4 regions of the Vibrio limimangrovi genome follow, and region 3 is predicted to be linked to each of the others. Evidence: predicted binding sites of a transcription regulator. Region 3 holds the regulator's gene; each other region holds the start of a gene.
The links. Region 3 encodes PurR, which represses purine synthesis genes. Its sites were predicted from a motif close to TNANGNAAACGTTTNCNTNA; they were not measured.

Region 1 (4,837 bases), on a different contig from region 3:
ACGGCTGGTAACATGCAGAGTCAGATAAACTATACGCGTGCGAATGAGAAAGAAGCCGACCGTTTTGGCATCTCGACACTGGCAAAAGCAGGTTTTGATGTACAAGCCATGCCCCGTTTCTTTGGGCGTTTAGCGGATGAGTATCGCTATGCAAGTAAGCCCCCACCGATGCTGCTTACCCACCCGCTGCCAGAAGACCGTATTACTGATAGTCGACAACGAGCACAGGCTTATCCACCGATGCGTATCGTCCCATCGATTGATTACCATCTGGCTCGGGCACGGATCGTTGCGCGTTATGCAGGCATTGATGGACCAGCCGCGTTAGGTTGGTTTGAGCGTACACAGAAAAATGCCTCTGCCGATATCATGCCAGCGTTCGATTACGGAAGGGCTTTGGTTCATTTGGACAGCAAACGCTTGTCTCAAGCTGAAACAATCCTAAAAAAACTGTTGGCACAAGACCCAGGAAATCCGTTCTATCTTGATGCGATGAGTGATCTCTATATCGAGAAAAAACAACCTGAAAAAGCGGTCGAGATGTTGAGTCGTGCGCTTGCACGTAACCCTCAGAACACAGTCCTGACCATTAACTATGCGAATGCCCTGCTTGAGGCAAAAAAATACGATCAAGCTGTCCGCCTACTTCAGCGTTACACCCATGATCGCCCCGAAGACACCAATGGCTGGCAGTTATTGTCGAAGAATTACCATGAACTCGGACGTAATGACGAAGAGCTAGCTGCACGCGCCGAAATTTTGGCGTTGCAGGCAAACTGGAATAAAGCGATTCAATATTATAGTGAAGCAAGTAAAATGGCCCAGTTGGGCAGCTTAGAACAAGCTCGATACGATGCTCGTATTGACCAACTCATGATCCAAAGAGATCGATTCATGGCATTACAATAACGAAATGGAGAAAACCATGTCAGTCGTGATATATCACAACCCTCGCTGCTCAAAGAGCCGTCAAACTCTTGAACTACTTGAACAAAATGGTGTGACACCAGAAGTTGTAAAGTACCTGGATAATCCACTTAATGTAGATGAACTGAAAGCCCTTCATGCCCAGCTTGGTTTCACATCAGTTCGTGACATGATGCGTACAAAAGAAGCCGAGTACAAAGAATTAGGCTTGGGTGAGGCGTCTGTCAGTGATGAACAACTGTTCGAAGCAATGGCACAAAATCCAAAACTATTCGAGCGCCCTGTTGTTGTCGCAAACGACAAAGCGAAAATCGGTCGTCCACCAGAGCAAGTGTTGGATATTCTATAAATGGATTGCCAGATCCTTATTTTGTACTTCAGCCGACATGGCGCAACCAAACAACTGGCAAGACAAATAGCAAGAGGAGTCGAATCGACTCCTCAATGCCAGGCAATTTTGCGTACAGTTGAAGAATTGTCACCTCACTCACATACCCCTTCCGATCCAATTGTTACTCTAGAAGAACTGAAAAATTGCGATGGCCTCGCATTTGGCAGTCCCGTTTGGTTTGGCAATATGGCAGCGCCTCTAAAGCACTTCTGGGATCAAACCACTCCTTTGTGGGTAAGCGGTGACTTAATTGATAAGCCAGCGTGTGTATTTACCTCATCATCTTCGATGCATGGTGGCCAGGAAACAACGCTACAAAGCATGATGACACCATTGTTGCATCACGGGATGATGCTACTTGGCATTCCTTATATGGAACCCGAGCTGCACTCAACGACGTCAGGTGGAACACCTTACGGTGCAAGTAGTGTAGGAAAAGATCCAAGCCTTACCAATGACGAGGCTCGTCTGGCTCAGAAACTGGGCAAACGACTCGCGACAGCAGCATTAAAGCTGAAAAGCTGTTAGTAAATTCAAGGATAGTAAATCGATGTCTCAATCTTTTGACCAACCTGCACTTGGTGCCCAGACTAAAAGCTATCGATATCTGGCTTTGTTTGGCAATTTGGCTTTGTTGGCGTGGGTAGCAATCTGGCAACTGGCATTGTCGCCTCACCCTCACTTAAGCAGCACAACTTTAGCGATTGCGTGGTGTATCCCATTGTTACTTCCTCTTCCGGGTATTTTGGCTGGTAAACCTTACACGCATGCTTGGGCTAATTTCGTGCTAATGCTTTACTTCCTGCATGGGCTGACCATCCTGTACGTCGATAATGGGGAACGTTGGTTAGCGGTGGTTGAACTGGTGCTGACTACTTTAGGCTTTTTCGGCAATATTCTGTTTGCGCGCGCACGAGGCAAAGAGCTCGGGCTAAAGCTCAAACGCTTATCCCAAGTAGAAAAAGAAGAAAAAGCCAAGTTCAATAAATAAGCACTTTCAAAGTGTCAAAAAAAGAGTCGCGATTTGCGACTCTTTTTATTATTTGGAAAACGTTATTATTTTACTTTAAGAACGTTGACGAGCGGTCCACTCGTATATGACATCATACTGTTCTTGCGCTGGCTCTACAGTGACAGACTCTGATTCCTGCCTTTCATGAACCGGCATTTCAGCCTCAGCCATCACTACATGCGAGTTTACTTGCTCTTTATCTGTCAATGTGTCCGTTGAGGTTGGCTCTTGTGTCACCAGCACAGGAAGTCGCTCTTCAACTGGCTTATTCGGCTCTTCATGCACCGCGAGTTGAGATATTGATGACACTTCTTGTTCAAAGGCCTGTTTTGATGCCAATAGATGAAGTTTAAGCGTCAACTCATTACCTTGAATACGTTTAATCTCACTCCCTGCAACCGAGTTGAGTTTCTTCAATGCACTTTCTAAACGGAAGAAATCAGAGGCTGAAGCAATGTTAACGACTTTCATCGTAATACCTTCTGAAGACTCGCCGGAGACAACGGAAGCGCTCTTACCTGCGTAGTAATCGCTAATGCCATCGACCATAGCAGTAATCGCATCAGCACCCGAAGCGGAACCACTGCGCGGTGCGCGTTGAGAAATAAGAATGGCAGATGGTGGCTGATCGTAAAGTGTCCAGCGGATTTGATCGCCTTGAGCACGCAATACCAGTACAGCATCAACAGGGTAACGTTGGCTGGCCTTAGCAATTGGCTCTACGAAACCGCCCCAAAGATCAGACGCGTTCACACCCGTAACATCATCAATATCGCCGACAGGAATAGTGATTGGCAATCCTCTCTCTTCTGCCGCAGAACGCAGATCTGCGATGCTTGAGGAATCTGAATATTCCCAGGTAACCGTGCGGTCATAAGCCTGCTCTTCGATTAGCCAGACAAGGATATTCGCTCTGTAAGGTGACCACGACGGTAACTGTGCTTGCTTGAGCAGCGCGTCAATCTGGCTATCATTAAAACGCATGTTCAAACTAGATTGACCATTGACTTGCGCATAACCAAGTTGAGAAATGTAATGTGAACTTGAGCTCAAAGCCTTTTGAATAACTGGATTGTTTAAAGATGATTGAGAACCAGTTGCTCGAACAATCACATCTTTCATCCCTTGTTCTTTAGCCAGAGACTCACCGTTTTCCTGTTCACTGTCGATGACTACTGCAGCATGATAGATATCTACCTGAGTTGATGCATACACGGGCAGGGACAACCAACCTATCAATAAGAGAGCTAAATAGTGCATAGTTTTCATTTTCCTCTAAACAAGAAACCGCATAATAAAAAACTATCAAACCCGGAGCAAGGCAGCCCAAAGGTAAATAGCTTGAAATATGAACAGCTTAGGCCACTTTCGGGACGTCCTGTAGAGTACATTAACTCGCCCCCCTTTTTCCTTAAGTGCCTGATTGCTTATGTGATGAACGTAAGAACAATTATGATCCGCCACAATGACTTATCTAATGTAAGAAATACGACATTACATCCTTGTATTTGCGGCTCATCTACCAAAATATTAATTTCAGCTCATAAAACAAACACTTTTGTTATAAAACACCTCGAAAACTATAATTTGGCCACTTAAAATCGGCGAAAAGTTTGATCTGATCATTGTCGCAAACGTTTGCTGAGTGATACTATTCGCCGGATTTGTCCGCGTATCTTTAAATAGGAAATGATTATGAAAAATGCGTTACAAGGCGCTCAGATGCTCTTTGTCGCTTTTGGTGCTTTGGTTCTAGTGCCCCTTCTGACTGGCCTCGATCCAAACGTAGCACTCTTCGGTGCCGGTGTCGGTACCCTCCTCTTCCAATTAATTACTAAACGTTCTGTCCCAATTTTCCTTGCCTCTTCTTTCGCGTTTATTGCTCCTATTATGTTCGGTATCCAGACTTGGGGTATCGGCGCAACAATGGGCGGCTTAATGGCGGCGGGCATGGTTTATATTGCTCTGGGCGCAGCGATCAAAGTTCGCGGCGTAGGCTTTATCCATAAGATTCTGCCTCCCGTGGTTGTTGGTCCGGTTATCATGGTTATTGGCCTTGGCCTGGCACCAACCGCTGTGAATATGGCGATTGGTAAAACAGGAGATGGCGGCGTTCAACTGATTAATGGTGATGCCGCTCTTATGATTTCATCAGTGTCACTACTGACGACGATTGCATTGAGTGTATTTGCAAAAGGCTTCCTGAAGCTAGTACCGATCGTGGGTGGTATTTTGGCTGGTTACTCAGTGTCACTTGCATACGGTGTGGTTGACTTTACACCAGTAGCACAGGCGGCTTGGCTTTCATTGCCAAACTTCACGACACCAGAATTCAATATTAACGCGATTCTATTTATGATCCCTGTAGCGATCGCCCCTGCTGTGGAACACGTGGGTGACATGCTGGCGATCTCAAATGTAACGGGTAAAGACTACCTTAAAAAGCCAGGCCTTCACCGCACTATCGCAGGTGACGGGGTAGCGACTATGGCAGCGGCGATGGTTGG
Region 2 (4,837 bases), on a different contig from region 3:
CCAGCTCTGGGTAATCCGATTGCGATAAAACGCGCAGTGACTAATTTAGTGGTCAACGCGGTTCGCTACGGAAATGGCTGGATTAAAGTCTCTACTGGCATGACAGCAGACAAGAAGTTAGTTTGGGTAACGGTAGAAGACAACGGTCCTGGCATCGAGCCGGGTCAGATCGGCAAGTTGTTTGAACCGTTTACGCGGGGGGATACTGCCCGTGGTAGCGAAGGTACCGGTCTGGGTCTGGCGATCGTTAAGCGTATCGTCAGCCAGCATTCAGGTTCGGTTGTGATGCGCAATCGCAGTGAAGGCGGTTTAATCGCTCAAATCAGCTTCCCGACCAAGTAAATCAATACCTAACCTGACTACAAATTAAAAAGGCCAACCTAAGTTTCCAGGTTGGCCTTTTGTCTTATCCTATGATCAGTTTAGGATTCTTTGACTTCCTGAGCTTCAGATTCTTCTTCTTCTTCCAGTTTTTCAGGCAATAACAAGTTCAAGATGATTGCTGTGATACCACCGGCAGCCACACCCGTTGAGAAGATGCTCTTAATAAACTCAGGCATGAATTGTAGAATTTCAGGCTTCTGAGCGATACCCAGGCCCATAGAGAAGGACAGCGCCATGATAAGAATGGCACGACGGTCGAGATCCACACGAGAGATAATGCGCACACCTGCGGCCGCAATCGTACCGAACATGACGATGGTTGCGCCGCCAAGTACAGGTTCAGGAATCAGCTGTACGAAGCTTGCCACGCCCGGGAATAGACCAAGTAAAACCAGCATAGCTGCGATGAAGTAGCCTACGTAACGGCTTGCCACACCTGTCAGCATGATGATGCCGTTGTTTTGGCTGAAAGTAGAGTTCGGGAAGCTGTTAAAGACCGCTGCGATAGCTGAGTTCAAGCCGTCAGCAAGCACACCGCCTTTGATGCGTTTCATGTAAACCGGACCTTTTACCGGCTCGCCTGATACTTCTGACGTTGCAGTAATATCGCCAATGGCTTCCAGAGCAGTAATGAAGAAAATCAGTACCAGCGGAATAAACAGCGACCAGTCAAACGCTAAGCCATATTGCATCGGAATTGGTAGCGCCACCAGAGTGGTTTCACTTAACTTAGATGTGTCTACCATGCCCATGAAGTAAGCCATCACATAGCCAACCAGCATCGCAATCACAATAGAGGCAACGCGAATGTACGGGTTATTTGAGCGGTTCAGAAGCACAATCAGGCCCAGTACCGTGCCAGCCAGAGCCAGTTTATCCAGACTGCCAAAAGTGCCGTCACCCATCGCGGCATAACCGCCGCCCATCGAGACTAATCCAACCTGGATCAGTGTCAGGCCAATCAGAGTCACCACAATGCCAGATACCAGCGGAGTAATGATGCGGCGAGCGTATTCAAGCACTCTTGAAAGCAAAATTTCTGCGAATGAGGCCACCAGAATGGTACCGAAAATAGCCGCCATCATGGTGTTGATGTCTGCGCCACCTGCTTTCAAGGACAAGCCAGCACCAATAATTGGACCTAAAAAGTTAAAGCTGGTGCCTTGTACTGACAATAAGCCAGAACCTATCGGACCGAAGGTACGAATCTGGATAAATGAAGAGACACCAGAAGCAAATAGAGACATGCTGATAATCGTGTTGGTCTGATCGGCCGGAACACCTAAAGATTGGCAGATGATCAAAGAAGGGGTGATAACTGCGACGAACATCGCAAGCAGGTGCTGAATGGCTGCGAAAATGGTTTGTGGCAGTGGTGGGCGATCATTTAATTGATAGACCAGTTCCGAAGATCGGTTTGAAGTTGTCATGGTTTGTCTCGCTTGTCGCAATGTGTATTCCCCATAACTCGCTGAATGGGAGTGCTGGGAGAAGCTGACGTTTTGATCTGTGATTGCTGTTAATCAGAGTCAACTCAGATTGGCTTGTGTAAATACCCGGAAATTTGTGCGAGATTATAGAGTGATTTATCCAAAAGGCAAACGATTGCCTTGCTGGGGTAACTTGAAATCAGTTGATAGCTCCACTTTGGACTTATGCTTTTGAATAGATGTCTCGCTCGCCTAACCAACGTTCGATAATGGCAGTGGCATTAGTAGGGTAATTATCGTGAATATGGCGTGCAATGCGCTGAACTTCGGGAATTAAGCGCTGATCTCGAACCAAATCGGCAATCTTAAAATCTGCTAGTCCCGTTTGCTTGGTCCCCAACAATTCACCTGGGCCTCGGATCTCCAAATCTTTTTGCGCAATAACAAAACCGTCATTGCTTTCACGTAGTACGCCAAGACGCTTTTGCGCCGTTTTAGACAATGGAGAGTGGTAGAGCAGAACACAGTGACTAGCGACAGAGCCTCGTCCGACGCGGCCTCTTAGCTGGTGTAGCTGCGCTAAACCGAGTCGCTCCGGGTTTTCGATGATCATCAGGCTTGAGTTTGGCACGTCTACACCAACCTCTATCACGGTTGTTGCGACGAGCAGGTGGAGTTGGTTGTTTTTAAAATCCTGCATCACGGCCTGTTTTTCAGCGGGTTTCATGCGGCCATGAACTAAGCCAATTTTCACATCCGGCAGTTTGCGCTGTAGGTCTTCTGCGGTATCAGCGGCGGCTTGTGCCTCCAATACTTCAGATTCATCAATTAAGGTACACACCCAGTACGCTTGTTTACCTTCGTTAAGGCAGGCATGACGAACCCGTTCAACGATGTCGTCGCGTTTTGTATCCGGAATCGCCACAGTTTGAATTGGCGTTCGTCCCGGTGGTAATTCGTCAATTACTGAGGTTTCTAAGTCGGCATACGCAGTCATCGCCAACGTACGCGGAATCGGTGTTGCGGTCATGATCAACTGATGCGGATAAGCACCTTGCTTGGCACCTTTCTCGCGCAACTCTAATCGCTGGTGGACGCCAAAACGGTGTTGCTCATCGATAATCACCAGAGCTAAATGATGGAATTCGACATGCTCCTGGAACAGCGCGTGAGTGCCCACTACCATTTGCGCTTCACCGCTGGCAATGCGTGCGAGCTCTACTTCTTTGGCTTTGCCCTTTAATTTACCAGCCAGCCAGCCCACCTGAATTCCCATTGCTTCAAACCAGTTAGCGAAGTTGATGGCGTGTTGCTCTGCAAGCAGTTCGGTTGGTGCCATAAGAGCCACCTGGTAACCGTGTTCAATCGCACGAACGGCGGCCAGCGCAGCTACTAATGTCTTCCCTGACCCAACATCACCCTGAACAAGGCGCATCATCGGATGGGCTTTTTCTAGGTCGGCTTCAATCTCTTTGACTACACGTGCCTGTGCATTGGTGGGTGAAAATGGCAATTGCTCTAGCAGCTGTTTTTTCAGCTTTTCACAAGGGGCAAGAGGCAAGGCGATATCTTGTTGCCCTTTGCTGCGTACAGCCAACATTGAGAGATTCTGTGCCAGTAGCTCTTCCATGATCAGGCGGATTTGAGCCGGGTGCTTACCGTCATCAAACTCATCCAGGTTGATCGTCGGAGGCGGTCGGTGAATCGTGTGCAACGCTTCAGACATGGTGAGCTGATGATTATATAAACCCGCTGGCAGTAATTCTTGGACGGCGGTTTTATCGAGCAACTCCAATGCCTGCTCGGTCAGGTTGCGCAGAGTGATTTGCCTTAGGCCATCGGTGGTTGGATATACGGGAGTGAGGTTTTGTTCTAAATCTGGTTTTTGTTCGCTGATATAGAATTTGTAATCAGGATGGACAATTTCCAGCCCCATTCCGCCACGCTTTATCTCACCGTAAGCGTGCACTAACTTACCTTGAGAGAAGTTGTTCTTCATGGCAGCAGTAAAATTGAAAAAACGCAGCGTGATAGTGCCATTTCCATCGCTGATTTTTACCGTCAGCATTTTGCGTTTACCAAAAATGGTATCCACTGCCATAACTTTGCCTTGTACCGCAGCCCAAAGACCAGCATGAAGCTTGACGATAGGATAAATACGGGTGCGATCTTCGTAACGAAGTGGCAAGTGAAAGAGTAAATCCTGAACCGAGTGCAGGCCGATTTTGGCAAGTTTTTCTGCGACTTTAGCGCCAACCCCAGAAAGTGAGGTTAAAGGAACAGCAGATAACAGTTGGGCAGACATAGCAGGCTCAGGAAAATGGTTAACATTGCAATATGTTAACCATTTAGCTGTGTTTTTGTACAGGAATAAATAAAGATCCTAGGGAAAAGAAAGGTCTTAGGTCCTAGAAAAAGACTAGGAATACGGAGCGCTTCGCTTACGGATTACAGAGCTCAATGGTTAAAATTCGTCATTCTGGACAGCGACGAAGGAGCGTGATTCAGAATCTACTTTCCGCGAGTACTGGTGCTTAAGGCGTTAGCTTCGCCCCTGCATTAGTTGTACGTAGATTCCTGATGTCGCTATGGCTCCTCGGAATGACGGAAAAGGAGGCTGAATACGGGGAGAGAACAATCAGTATTCGGTAGTCTGTATTGCAAAAAGCAAATATAAGAATCTACGTCTACCGCTTCATTTCCAACAAGCTCCCCCTAGGATCTAAAACCTAGCCCCTTTAACCTATTTCTTCTGCATCTCTTGCCACCACGCTTCATCGGCGATGATTTGGCCTTCATCGTCAAGTGGTGGGTAGTCTAGCCCCTTGCGTTTGGCCACTTTGGCCAGAACTGGGTGGCCACGCTCAAAAAGAATTCGGTTGATGGTTTCTTTTGGCAGTGTGCTTTCTTCGCGATCGTACATTCCGGCAGCTTCGCGCTGACGCTGAGCTTCATACAATATCACCGCACTTGCGACAGAAACATTAAGCGACTGAACCATGCCAATCATAGGAATGATGATG
Region 3 (4,837 bases):
AAACTCATCATATGTATATTTGCCATCGGTAACCCCGCTACCTTCCATTAATCAAATGGTTCAGGCCGGAAGCTTTGCGTCCCACCCTTTCGGATGGTTTGCCCTGTGCGTGACCTGTCGAGAATACTTTGTCTCTTGAATTAACATCACATTCTAGCGAATGAAGTGTGATGTTAGTTCAGGAAAATTAATCAAGATTATGTCTTGGTGTTCATATCTTGGGCAAAGGTTTTTCAACGAGAGGTATGGGTGTGAGAAAAGGACTACACGCAGCTAAAACAGCAACTTACCAAACATTTAACTTTTAGTCGTAGCGTTATTGAGTAAAAGGCTTATGTTGAGACAAAAAATAAGCGCTCCGGAGAGCGCTTGTTGCCAATTAATTGAGCTTTTTCACTGTATTACGAACGACCAGTTCTGGCTGCATTTCGAAAATGCGCTTCTCGTGCTCTTTGTCTTTAATGCGTTCAAGTAAAATTTCGAATGCATTTTTACCAACACGGCGTTTCGGTTGGTGAATGGTCGTAAGTGGCGGAGAAAAGTATTCTGCCAATTCGATATTGTCATAACCAACCACGGAAACATCGTCCGGGATCTTAATGCCATTTTGTTGTAAACGACTCATTAAGCCCAAAGCCATTGTGTCGTTGAAACAGAATACTGCGGTAGGACGCTTTTTCATTGCGGTAATTTTGTCAGCAACCAGAACCGCGGTATCACATTCAAAGTTACCTTCAAGAATCCAATCTTCGTTTACGGGTATATTCGCTTCTGCCATTGCTCGGCGGAAGCCCATAATGCGCTCTTGGCACGCGAGTTTTTCGAAGTGACCACTTAAGCAGGCAATATCAGTATGACCGTTGTCAATCAGATACTTAGTTGCGATGTAGCCGCCTTCTTCTGAGTTATCCATGATCTTGTCGGCTTGTGAGCTCTCAGGGCCCCAATCCATGACCACTTTTGGAATATCAGAATGACGGTCAAGCATCTCTTTTAGTTCTTCCGTCAGGTCTGAACACATCACTAAAATCCCATCCACACGCTTTTCAGCCAGCATTCGAATGTAATCGCGTTGCTTTTCGTAGATACCACCGGTATTACATAGGATCAGAGTGTAACCTTGACGATAACAGTAGCTTTCAACACCATCGATAACTTCTGAGAAGAATAGGTTAGTCGATTGAGTTACCAACATTCCGATGGTACGAGTTGAGTTACATTTCAAGCTACGAGCAACTGCGCTCGGTGCGTAATTGAGCTCATCAACTGCTTTCATTACTTTTTCTTGAGTTGCTTCTGCAACAAAACGCGTCTTGTTGATGACGTGCGAAACTGTAGTAGTAGAAACGCCGGCTAATCGAGCAACGTCTTTTATAGTGGCCATAAAGGTGTCCTGTATCGAGCTACTAATATACCTTGGAGTATAAAACCTTTTACTGAGTGCCTTTTGTAAACTTAGTGCCGCATAAACGTGTACGCTGAATCTGTTTCGCAGTGACAGCTCCGAAAACGGTAGAAGGTCTGTAGCAATACGGTTGATGAATATTATCGTCTTTCTCTGAGCGAAGAAGAGAACGTCAACCTAGTAAGAAAACACAAAAACCGCTTTATTTCAGCGGTTTACATAAAAATCATATTTAATCGTTTGCGTTCACATTTTAGCCCTATGTGGGTTGGCTGGCAATGACTTCAGCAGCAGATTTGTGTCTTTTATGTCACATTTTGATTGCTAAAAAAGCAAGCAATGGGACTCAATGAAGGGCAAACGAATAAAAATTGGGGAGCGCGAAAATAGGCTCCCAATCATTGGTGGCAATTATTCACCAAGAAGGTAAGCGCTGTCTAGTTTGCAAAATGCAACTAATAGTTGCGCGACGCTTGCGTAGAAACCGAAATCATCCATTTGCTGACATTTTGCTGCAAATTGTGGCAGCCAAGATAAGAGTTGACGTTCGATGAAATCATTCTGATTTGAGAAGGCTTGTTCCATATGTTTTTCTTGTTCGAGCTCATTGGAACGGATAATCATGCTGCCTAAAAAATCGAGTTCTACGGCTAAGTGATCGGCAGGTTCGTTAAGCTTATCGTCAATTGGTACGCCGAAATCAGCCATCAACTTCTCCATCTCTTGTGTTGATTTGTTATTCAGTAAACCTGTTTCGCAAATGTACAGGGAAGCATAAGGCGGAGCCCCATACTTTTCTGTTTTTAAGAACAGTTCACAAAAGTCGGCGGCGAGTGCGAGTTGGGCATCTTTACGGTTTTGTAATCGGTTCAGTGCATCTACCAGAACGTCAATTGAAGGTTTTAGAGTGTCATTTTCACTTAAGCCAGCTAAAAAACTCCGAATTTCAACACTGTGGTAAGCTTCCAGCTCTTTGTCTGCCAGTTCTTTGACAAACAAGCTAGAAAACCACCAGTAAATTTCGGCGCGTTTTTCATTAAAAGCTTTCACTTCTTGCATTCCAGGCTCCTCAATGATGTTTTATGTGTCGCATCATAAAATCACTAACGGATGTCCTTTAAGTGTAATCAATTAATAACGACAACTATGATGTTTTCTGGCCAATTATGTCCGTTTAATAATGACGTTTCGCAAGCTTGTTTTGAATCAAAAAAAGCGTGAAATCTTGCCTTTAAATCTGCCAGTGACTAGAAATGTGAATAGTTATGAATAGAATACATCTTGGATAAGCAAATGACGGAAAGTGGTGTAAATGAGCTATCACGTATTAGTCGTAGAAGATGATGTTGTCACGCGTAGTAAGCTGGCGGGATACTTCCAAAACGAAGGCTACACCGTTAGTGAGGCAGGGAGCAGCGCAGAAATGCGTGAAACACTGCAAGCGGGTGATATTGACCTGATTATGCTGGCTATCAACTTGCCGGGTGAAGATGGCCTGATGCTTACGCGTGAATTACGTAGCCAATCCGATATTGGTATCATATTAGTCACAGCACGTACGGATAGTATCGACAAAATTGTTGGCCTTGAAATGGGGGCGGACGATTATGTCACAAAGCCTTTTGAACTCAGAGAGTTATTGGTTCGCGTTAAAAATCTGTTGTGGCGAATTTCGACCGCACAGAATGGTTCGAAGTCATGCGAAACCAACGAACAGCACATTGTCCGTTTTGGTGAGTGGACATTTGATATCCAACGCCGCGCTTTGAGTCGCAGTGGCGAGCCCGTTAAACTCACTAAAGCAGAGTATGAGCTCTTGGTGGCGTTATCCTCTTACCCGAATCAGGTCCTAAGTCGTGAACGTATTTTGAATATGATCAGTCATCGAGTGGATGCGCCTAATGACCGTACCATTGATGTCTTAATTCGGCGTATGCGCGCCAAGATGGAATATGATCCCAAGAACCCACAAATTTTTGTCACGGTTCATGGAGAAGGCTACATGTTTGCCGGTGATTAATACCAAAAAGAAAAGCTCAAGAAAAAGGAGAGCAACTGAATCTGCTCTCCTTTTTTGTTCCGCTAAATTACCTTATGTAATGCACTCTATGCATTCGCTACTGAGGCTCTACCATCGGAGTCTCACCAACGGTGTCTCGCAGGCGTTGCCAGATGCTGCCAAGATATTCATGCCAGAAAAGTTCTGTTTGCTCTAGGTAACGAGCCTTTGGTGAGTATTTATCCCAAGCTTGGTTCACTTCTTCAATCGCCAGGAAGTTGGTCGGCGCCGGGATCGGTCTAATACCTGCTGCATTAAATTCATACAGTGCGCGGCTCATATGGCTGGCAGAGGTAACCAAAACGATTTCCTTTTGCTGGACAAACGCTGCAGCCTGCCGAGCTTCTTCCCAGGTGTCTTTCGCATCTTCTAATAAAATAATGTCGGATTTCGCCACACCAAGCGCTAGAGCAACGTTCGCCATCATACGTGCATGACTGATTTCGGAACCACCGTCATAGCCAGATAAAATCAACTTTGCGCCAGGGTACATGCGCAAGATACGAATGCCTTCGCTGAGACGCATCAGTGCGGCACGACTTAACTGAGAAGTCGGTGGAATTTCGTCATCGATAACGTGGCCATTTCCCAATACCATGACGTAATCGATTGTGCCAGAGACTGGCAGAAATGCTTTGTGCTCACGCTCTAAAGGCATAAGAAGCTTAGTTGAGACAGGTTGGAAGGCTACAAGGAAAATGCCAACTAGAGAGAATAATACAACGAAGCAGCCAGTTTTACGTTTCATGGTAAAACTAATGAGAGCAAGGCCCAAGAAGCCTATCAGCAACAGTGCTGGTAGGGGCATCAGCAAGGCTGACATTACTTTTTTCAGCTCAAACATACATAAATAGTCCGAAAAAACATCAATTGATAATAAAAATGAGGGTACCCCTCTTTATTCCTGCTTTCCTTGTGCCAGAATAGCGGCACAATCCGTTATGATAACTCAGCAGAAGTGACAGAAGACCGCAATTTCGACGATATCGCCCACAAATTTGCAAAAAATATATACGGCTCCGACAAAGGAGAGATCCGCCAAATCATTGTGTGGGAAGATTTTCTACAGATTCTAAGTGAATTAGACGCCGGGCAGCAACCCCTTGAAGTATTGGATGCAGGTGGTGGTTTAGCACAAATGTCTCAAAAGCTTGCTAAGCTCGGACATCGTGTTGCTTTATGTGATCTATCTTCGGAAATGCTGCAACTAGCCAAACAGGATATTGAAAATAATGGTTTGCTTGAGCAGTATCGCCTGATTCATTCACCGGTACAGTCCATTGGCGAGCACATGGAAAACCAGGTGGATCTTGTTATGTTTCATGCTGTGATGGAGTGGCTGGTCGATCCTAAGATGGCACTCGAAACGGTAT
Region 4 (4,837 bases), on a different contig from region 3:
AAGTGCAGCCACAAGATGTCGCCAAGCTACGCGCCGCAGCAGAGTAAGTTTTTGGTAAAGTAAGTATTATTTAGCGCTTACGAGAAGGCCTTGTCGGATGACAAGGCCTTTTTCTTTCAGCTCGAACTTTGCATTGCGTAGTTACTTACGCTAATTGTTCTTTCTTATTAAGCTAGCAGTTCTTTCGCTGTGTTTACTACGTTTTCAGTAGTAAAACCAAACATCTTGAACAGTTCGCCTGCTGGTGCAGATTCACCAAAGGTAGTCATACCGATGATCTTGCCGCCGAAGCCAACGTACTTGTACCAGAAGTCTGCAATGCCCGCTTCGATAGCGATACGTGCGGTTACGTCTGCTGGCAGTACTGCTTCGCGGTAAGCGGCGTCTTGCTTGTCGAATGCATCTGTTGATGGCATTGAAACAACGCGTACTTTTTTACCTTCTGCAGTTAGCTGCGCTGCTGCTTCAACCGCTAGCTCAACTTCTGAACCTGTTGCGATAAGGATAAGCTCTGGCTTGCCTTCGCAATCTTTCAGGATGTAAGCACCTTTCGCGATGTCTGCAACTTGCTCTGCAGTACGCTCTTGTTGTGCCAGATTCTGACGAGAGAAGATAAGCGCAGTTGGCGCATCTTTACGTTCAATCGCTAGTTTCCAGGCCACTGCTGATTCAACCTGGTCACATGGACGCCATGTGCTCATATTCGGAGTCAGACGTAGAGAAGCCATTTGCTCAACTGGTTGGTGAGTCGGGCCATCTTCGCCAAGACCGATAGAGTCGTGAGTGTAAACCTGGATGTTCTGGATTTTCATCAGAGCAGCCATACGCATTGCGTTACGTGCGTATTCCATGAACATCAGGAAGGTTGCACCGTAAGGAACGAAACCACCGTGTAGCGCGATACCGTTCATGATCGCTGTCATACCGAACTCACGCACACCGTAGTGGATGTAGTTACCTGAGAAGTCTGTCGCTTCCAGAGACTTAGAGCCAGACCACATTGTCAGGTTAGAAGGCGCAAGGTCAGCAGAGCCGCCCATGAATTCTGGAAGCATTTGGCCAAATGCTTCTAGCGCATTTTGAGATGCTTTACGTGACGCAATGTTTGCTGGGTTAGCTTGCAGATCAGCAATGATTTGGTTCGCTTTCTCTTCCCACTGTGCAGGTAGTTCGCCATTGATACGACGCTTAAGCTCTGCCGCTTCTACTGGGTAAGCTGCAGCGTACGCTTCGAATTTCTCGTTCCATGCTGCTTCTTTTGCTGCACCCGCTTCTTTCGCATCCCACTCTGCGTATACGTCTGAAGGGATTTCAAATGGACCGAATTCCCAACCTAGGTATTCACGTGCAGCTTGCACTTCGTCTTGACCAAGTGGTGCACCGTGACAGTCGTGAGAACCAGACTTGTTAGGAGAACCAAAACCGATGATAGTCTTAGTACAGATTAGCGTAGGACGAGGGTCTGCTTTTGCCGCTTCAATTGCTGCATTAATTGCTTCAGAATTGTGGCCATCTACCGCTGGGATTACGTGCCAGCCGTACGCTTCAAAACGCTTAGGTGTATCGTCAGAGAACCAGCCTTCAACGTGACCATCGATAGAGATGCCGTTGTCATCCCAGAACGCGATCAGTTTGCCAAGGCCAAGCGTACCTGCTAGTGAACACGCTTCGTGAGAGATACCTTCCATCAGACAGCCATCACCTAAGAACACGTAAGTGAAGTGGTCAACGATGTCGTGGCCTTCTTTGTTGAACTGGGCTGCCAGTGCTTTTTCAGCCATCGCCATACCAACTGCGTTAGTAATGCCTTGACCCAGAGGACCCGTTGTCGTTTCGATACCTGGTGCGTAACCGTACTCTGGGTGACCTGGAGTCTTAGAGTGAAGCTGACGGAAGTTTTTCAGATCGTCGATAGATAGCTCGTAACCACTTAGGTGTAGTAGAGAGTAAATCAACATTGAGCCGTGGCCATTTGAAAGTACGAAACGGTCGCGGTCAGCCCATTCTGGGTTAGATGGATTGTGGTTTAGGTGAGAGCGCCAAAGAACTTCAGCGATATCAGCCATACCCATAGGTGCACCTGGGTGACCAGAGTTAGCTTGTTGAACACCATCCATGCTTAGAGCACGGATTGCATTGGCAAGATGTTTACGAGACGACATGTCTGCTCCTGAGTACGTTAAGCGAAACGAAAAAATTGGTCATAATTCTCTCAAAGCCCCTTAGGGAGCGCAAACGTTTTCAACCCCAAAAGCTCACAAATATTGCATCTGTGAATTTAATTTCCTCGAAACTCTCAAAATCTTAAATATCCCAGGCAAACGTTTGGCTGTGACAAAAATCAAAAAAGAGCTTGTAATTCGAGCAATCAAAATTAGAATAGCCGTCTAGATGTAGATACACCTGCATATATTAGTATTATTTTGCGCTGGAGCGTTTATCATGCTCCAGTTTTAAACCAGATATAGTGGAGCTAACATGGCTAAGCACCTGTTTACTTCTGAGTCAGTATCAGAAGGTCATCCAGATAAAATTGCAGACCAGATTTCTGATGCGGTTCTTGACGCGATTCTAGAGCAAGATCCAAAGGCTCGTGTTGCATGTGAGACTTACGTTAAAACCGGTATGGTAATGGTAGGTGGTGAAGTAACGACTTCAGCATGGGTTGACATTGAAGAGCTAACTCGTGAAACCGTTCGTGAAATCGGCTACGTACACTCAGATATGGGTTTTGATGCGAACTCTTGTGCGGTACTAAACACAATTGGTAAACAGTCACCGGATATCAACCAAGGTGTTGATAAAGCAGATCCAAAAGAGCAAGGCGCTGGTGACCAAGGCATCATGTTCGGTTACGCATGTAACGAAACTGAAGTTCTAATGCCAGCTCCGATCACTTACTCTCACCGTCTTGTTGAAAAACAAGCTGAAGTACGTAAAAACGGTACACTACCTTGGTTGCGTCCAGACGCGAAATCTCAGGTTACGTTCCAGTACGACCAGGGTAAGATCGTAGGTATCGATGCTGTTGTTCTTTCAACTCAGCACTGTGATTCAATCTCTACTCCAGACCTGCGTGAAGCAGTAATGGAAGAGATCATCAAGCCAGTTCTTCCTTCAGAATGGCTCAGCAAAGAGACGAAATTCTTCATTAACCCAACCGGCCGTTTCGTAATCGGTGGTCCAATGGGTGACTGTGGTCTGACTGGCCGTAAGATCATCGTAGATACCTACGGCGGCGCAGCTCGTCACGGTGGTGGTGCATTCTCTGGTAAAGATCCATCAAAAGTTGACCGCAGTGCAGCATACGCAGCGCGTTACGTAGCGAAAAACATCGTTGCAGCTGGTATGGCTGACCGTTGTGAAATCCAACTGTCTTACGCAATCGGTGTTGCTGATCCAACATCTATCATGGTGGAAACGTTCGGTACTGAGAAAGTATCTCACGACATCATCATCGAAGCGGTGCGTCAGTTCTTCGATCTACGTCCTTACGGTCTACAAGAAATGCTTAACCTTCTGCAGCCAATGTACAAGAAGACAGCAGCATACGGTCACTTCGGTCGTGAAGAGTTCCCATGGGAAGCGACTGATAAAGCAGACATTCTTCGCGATTTCGCTGGCATCAAGTAATCACGCCAGATTCGGAATCTACAAAGCCCTCGCCTCTTGGTGGGGGCTTTTTGTTTCGTCCTATCCCCTTCTTCCTTTATCCACCAGCCAAAATTGACCGAACAAATTTCGAGCAAATAGTTGTAAATTGTCCCAACTCTGCCAATAGTTAAAATATTGTTAAATGGCGTTTCAATAACAACCCGGATGTGAGCTAGTGTAACGACAGAAACCTTGGGAATACACGAGCCATACATCCTTATGACTAAAACCTACCAGGGGTTGGGTAAGTCATTATTGAGATAATTGCGTAGGAATAAACCAAGGAGGAGTTATGCCTCGAACCGTCAATCCATCCGACTTCCACGGCAAGCGAAAGGAAGTCCCAGATAACGAATACGCTAGAACGATTCCGTGCAACACGGTTAACCTCAGTGCCCCGTTCCATTGGCTCGCGCTGGGGTTGCATGATTTCGTACGAATGCCGCTGATCAGCGCGTTCTATGGACTCTGCTTTATGGCTGCAGCTATCGGTATCGTGCTGCTTATACAGTGGCAAGGAACACACCTTGTCGTCATGCCTAGCCTGATTGTTTATATGCTTATCGGCCCGTTTTTAGCGCTGGGCTTATACGATGCCAGTTGGGAAAGAGAACGTGGACATAAAGCTCGCCTGTTCCACTCAATGAAAGCCATTGGGCGTAATTCAAGCTCACAATGGGCCTTTGCGGTTCTACTAGCGGTTTGTATGATTTTCTGGATGCGTATTGCGGCACTTCTTCATGCCCTATACCCATCAGTACAAGGCGCCCCATTGACTGAGTATTTGCCATTTTTGGTGATTGGTTCGCTCATCGGTTTCATACTAGCCAGTGTCGTATTCAGTATTTCTGCATTTTCAATTCCATTGATGATGGAACGCCGCGTCGACATGATGACCGCAGTTTTCACCAGCTTCAACGCCGTGAAATCCAATATCCCGGCGATGATTGTTTGGGCCGCGATCATCTGTGGTGGCATATTAATTGGCTTTGCGACCTACGGTATCGGAATGCTGTTTACTATGCCGATTCTCGGCTACGGTACCTGGCATGCCTATCACGCAACCATTAAGAAAAAACACACACCATAAATCAGTGATGCTATGATCCAGCCCTCGCAACTGCGGGGGCTTTTTATTAAGCCTTTCTATTTAACTGAAGCGGAGTAAAGATGGACATTGAAC

Region 1: a site for PurR is predicted at 3,957-3,976, ahead of ACWYU8_RS02840 (uracil-xanthine permease family protein). Genes of this name have one in related genera too.
Region 2: a site for PurR is predicted at 1,978-1,997, ahead of ACWYU8_RS17210 (uracil-xanthine permease family protein). Genes of this name have one in related genera too.
Region 4: a site for PurR is predicted at 2,314-2,333, ahead of metK (methionine adenosyltransferase). Genes of this name have one in related genera too.

The regions. Positions count from the first base shown of each region.
Region 1 is NZ_JBSUGF010000002.1:159,823-164,659, forward strand. Features, by position in the region: gene bepA (beta-barrel assembly-enhancing protease) at 1-909, shown strand, start outside; gene arsC (arsenate reductase (glutaredoxin)) at 926-1,276, shown strand; gene wrbA (NAD(P)H:quinone oxidoreductase) at 1,277-1,846, shown strand; gene ACWYU8_RS02830 (DUF2069 domain-containing protein) at 1,869-2,309, shown strand; gene ACWYU8_RS02835 (DUF2066 domain-containing protein) at 2,385-3,590, opposite strand; gene ACWYU8_RS02840 (uracil-xanthine permease family protein) at 4,026-4,837, shown strand, end outside.
Region 2 is NZ_JBSUGF010000012.1:123,732-128,568, forward strand. Features, by position in the region: gene envZ (two-component system sensor histidine kinase EnvZ) at 1-342, shown strand, start outside; gene ACWYU8_RS17210 (uracil-xanthine permease family protein) at 423-1,814, opposite strand; gene recG (ATP-dependent DNA helicase RecG) at 2,038-4,119, opposite strand; gene trmH (tRNA (guanosine(18)-2'-O)-methyltransferase TrmH) at 4,558-4,837, opposite strand, start outside.
Region 3 is NZ_JBSUGF010000010.1:113,399-118,235, forward strand. Features, by position in the region: cyclic di-GMP riboswitch class I at 25-113, opposite strand; gene purR (HTH-type transcriptional repressor PurR) at 380-1,384, opposite strand; gene torD (molecular chaperone TorD) at 1,817-2,464, opposite strand; gene torR (two-component system response regulator TorR) at 2,718-3,425, shown strand; gene elyC (envelope biogenesis factor ElyC) at 3,523-4,308, opposite strand; gene cmoM (tRNA uridine 5-oxyacetic acid(34) methyltransferase CmoM) at 4,423-4,837, shown strand, end outside.
Region 4 is NZ_JBSUGF010000004.1:64,386-69,222, forward strand. Features, by position in the region: gene ACWYU8_RS04330 (c-type cytochrome) at 1-47, shown strand, start outside; gene tkt (transketolase) at 168-2,162, opposite strand; gene metK (methionine adenosyltransferase) at 2,479-3,633, shown strand; gene ACWYU8_RS04345 (DUF2189 domain-containing protein) at 3,947-4,744, shown strand; gene ACWYU8_RS04350 (SprT family zinc-dependent metalloprotease) at 4,825-4,837, shown strand, end outside.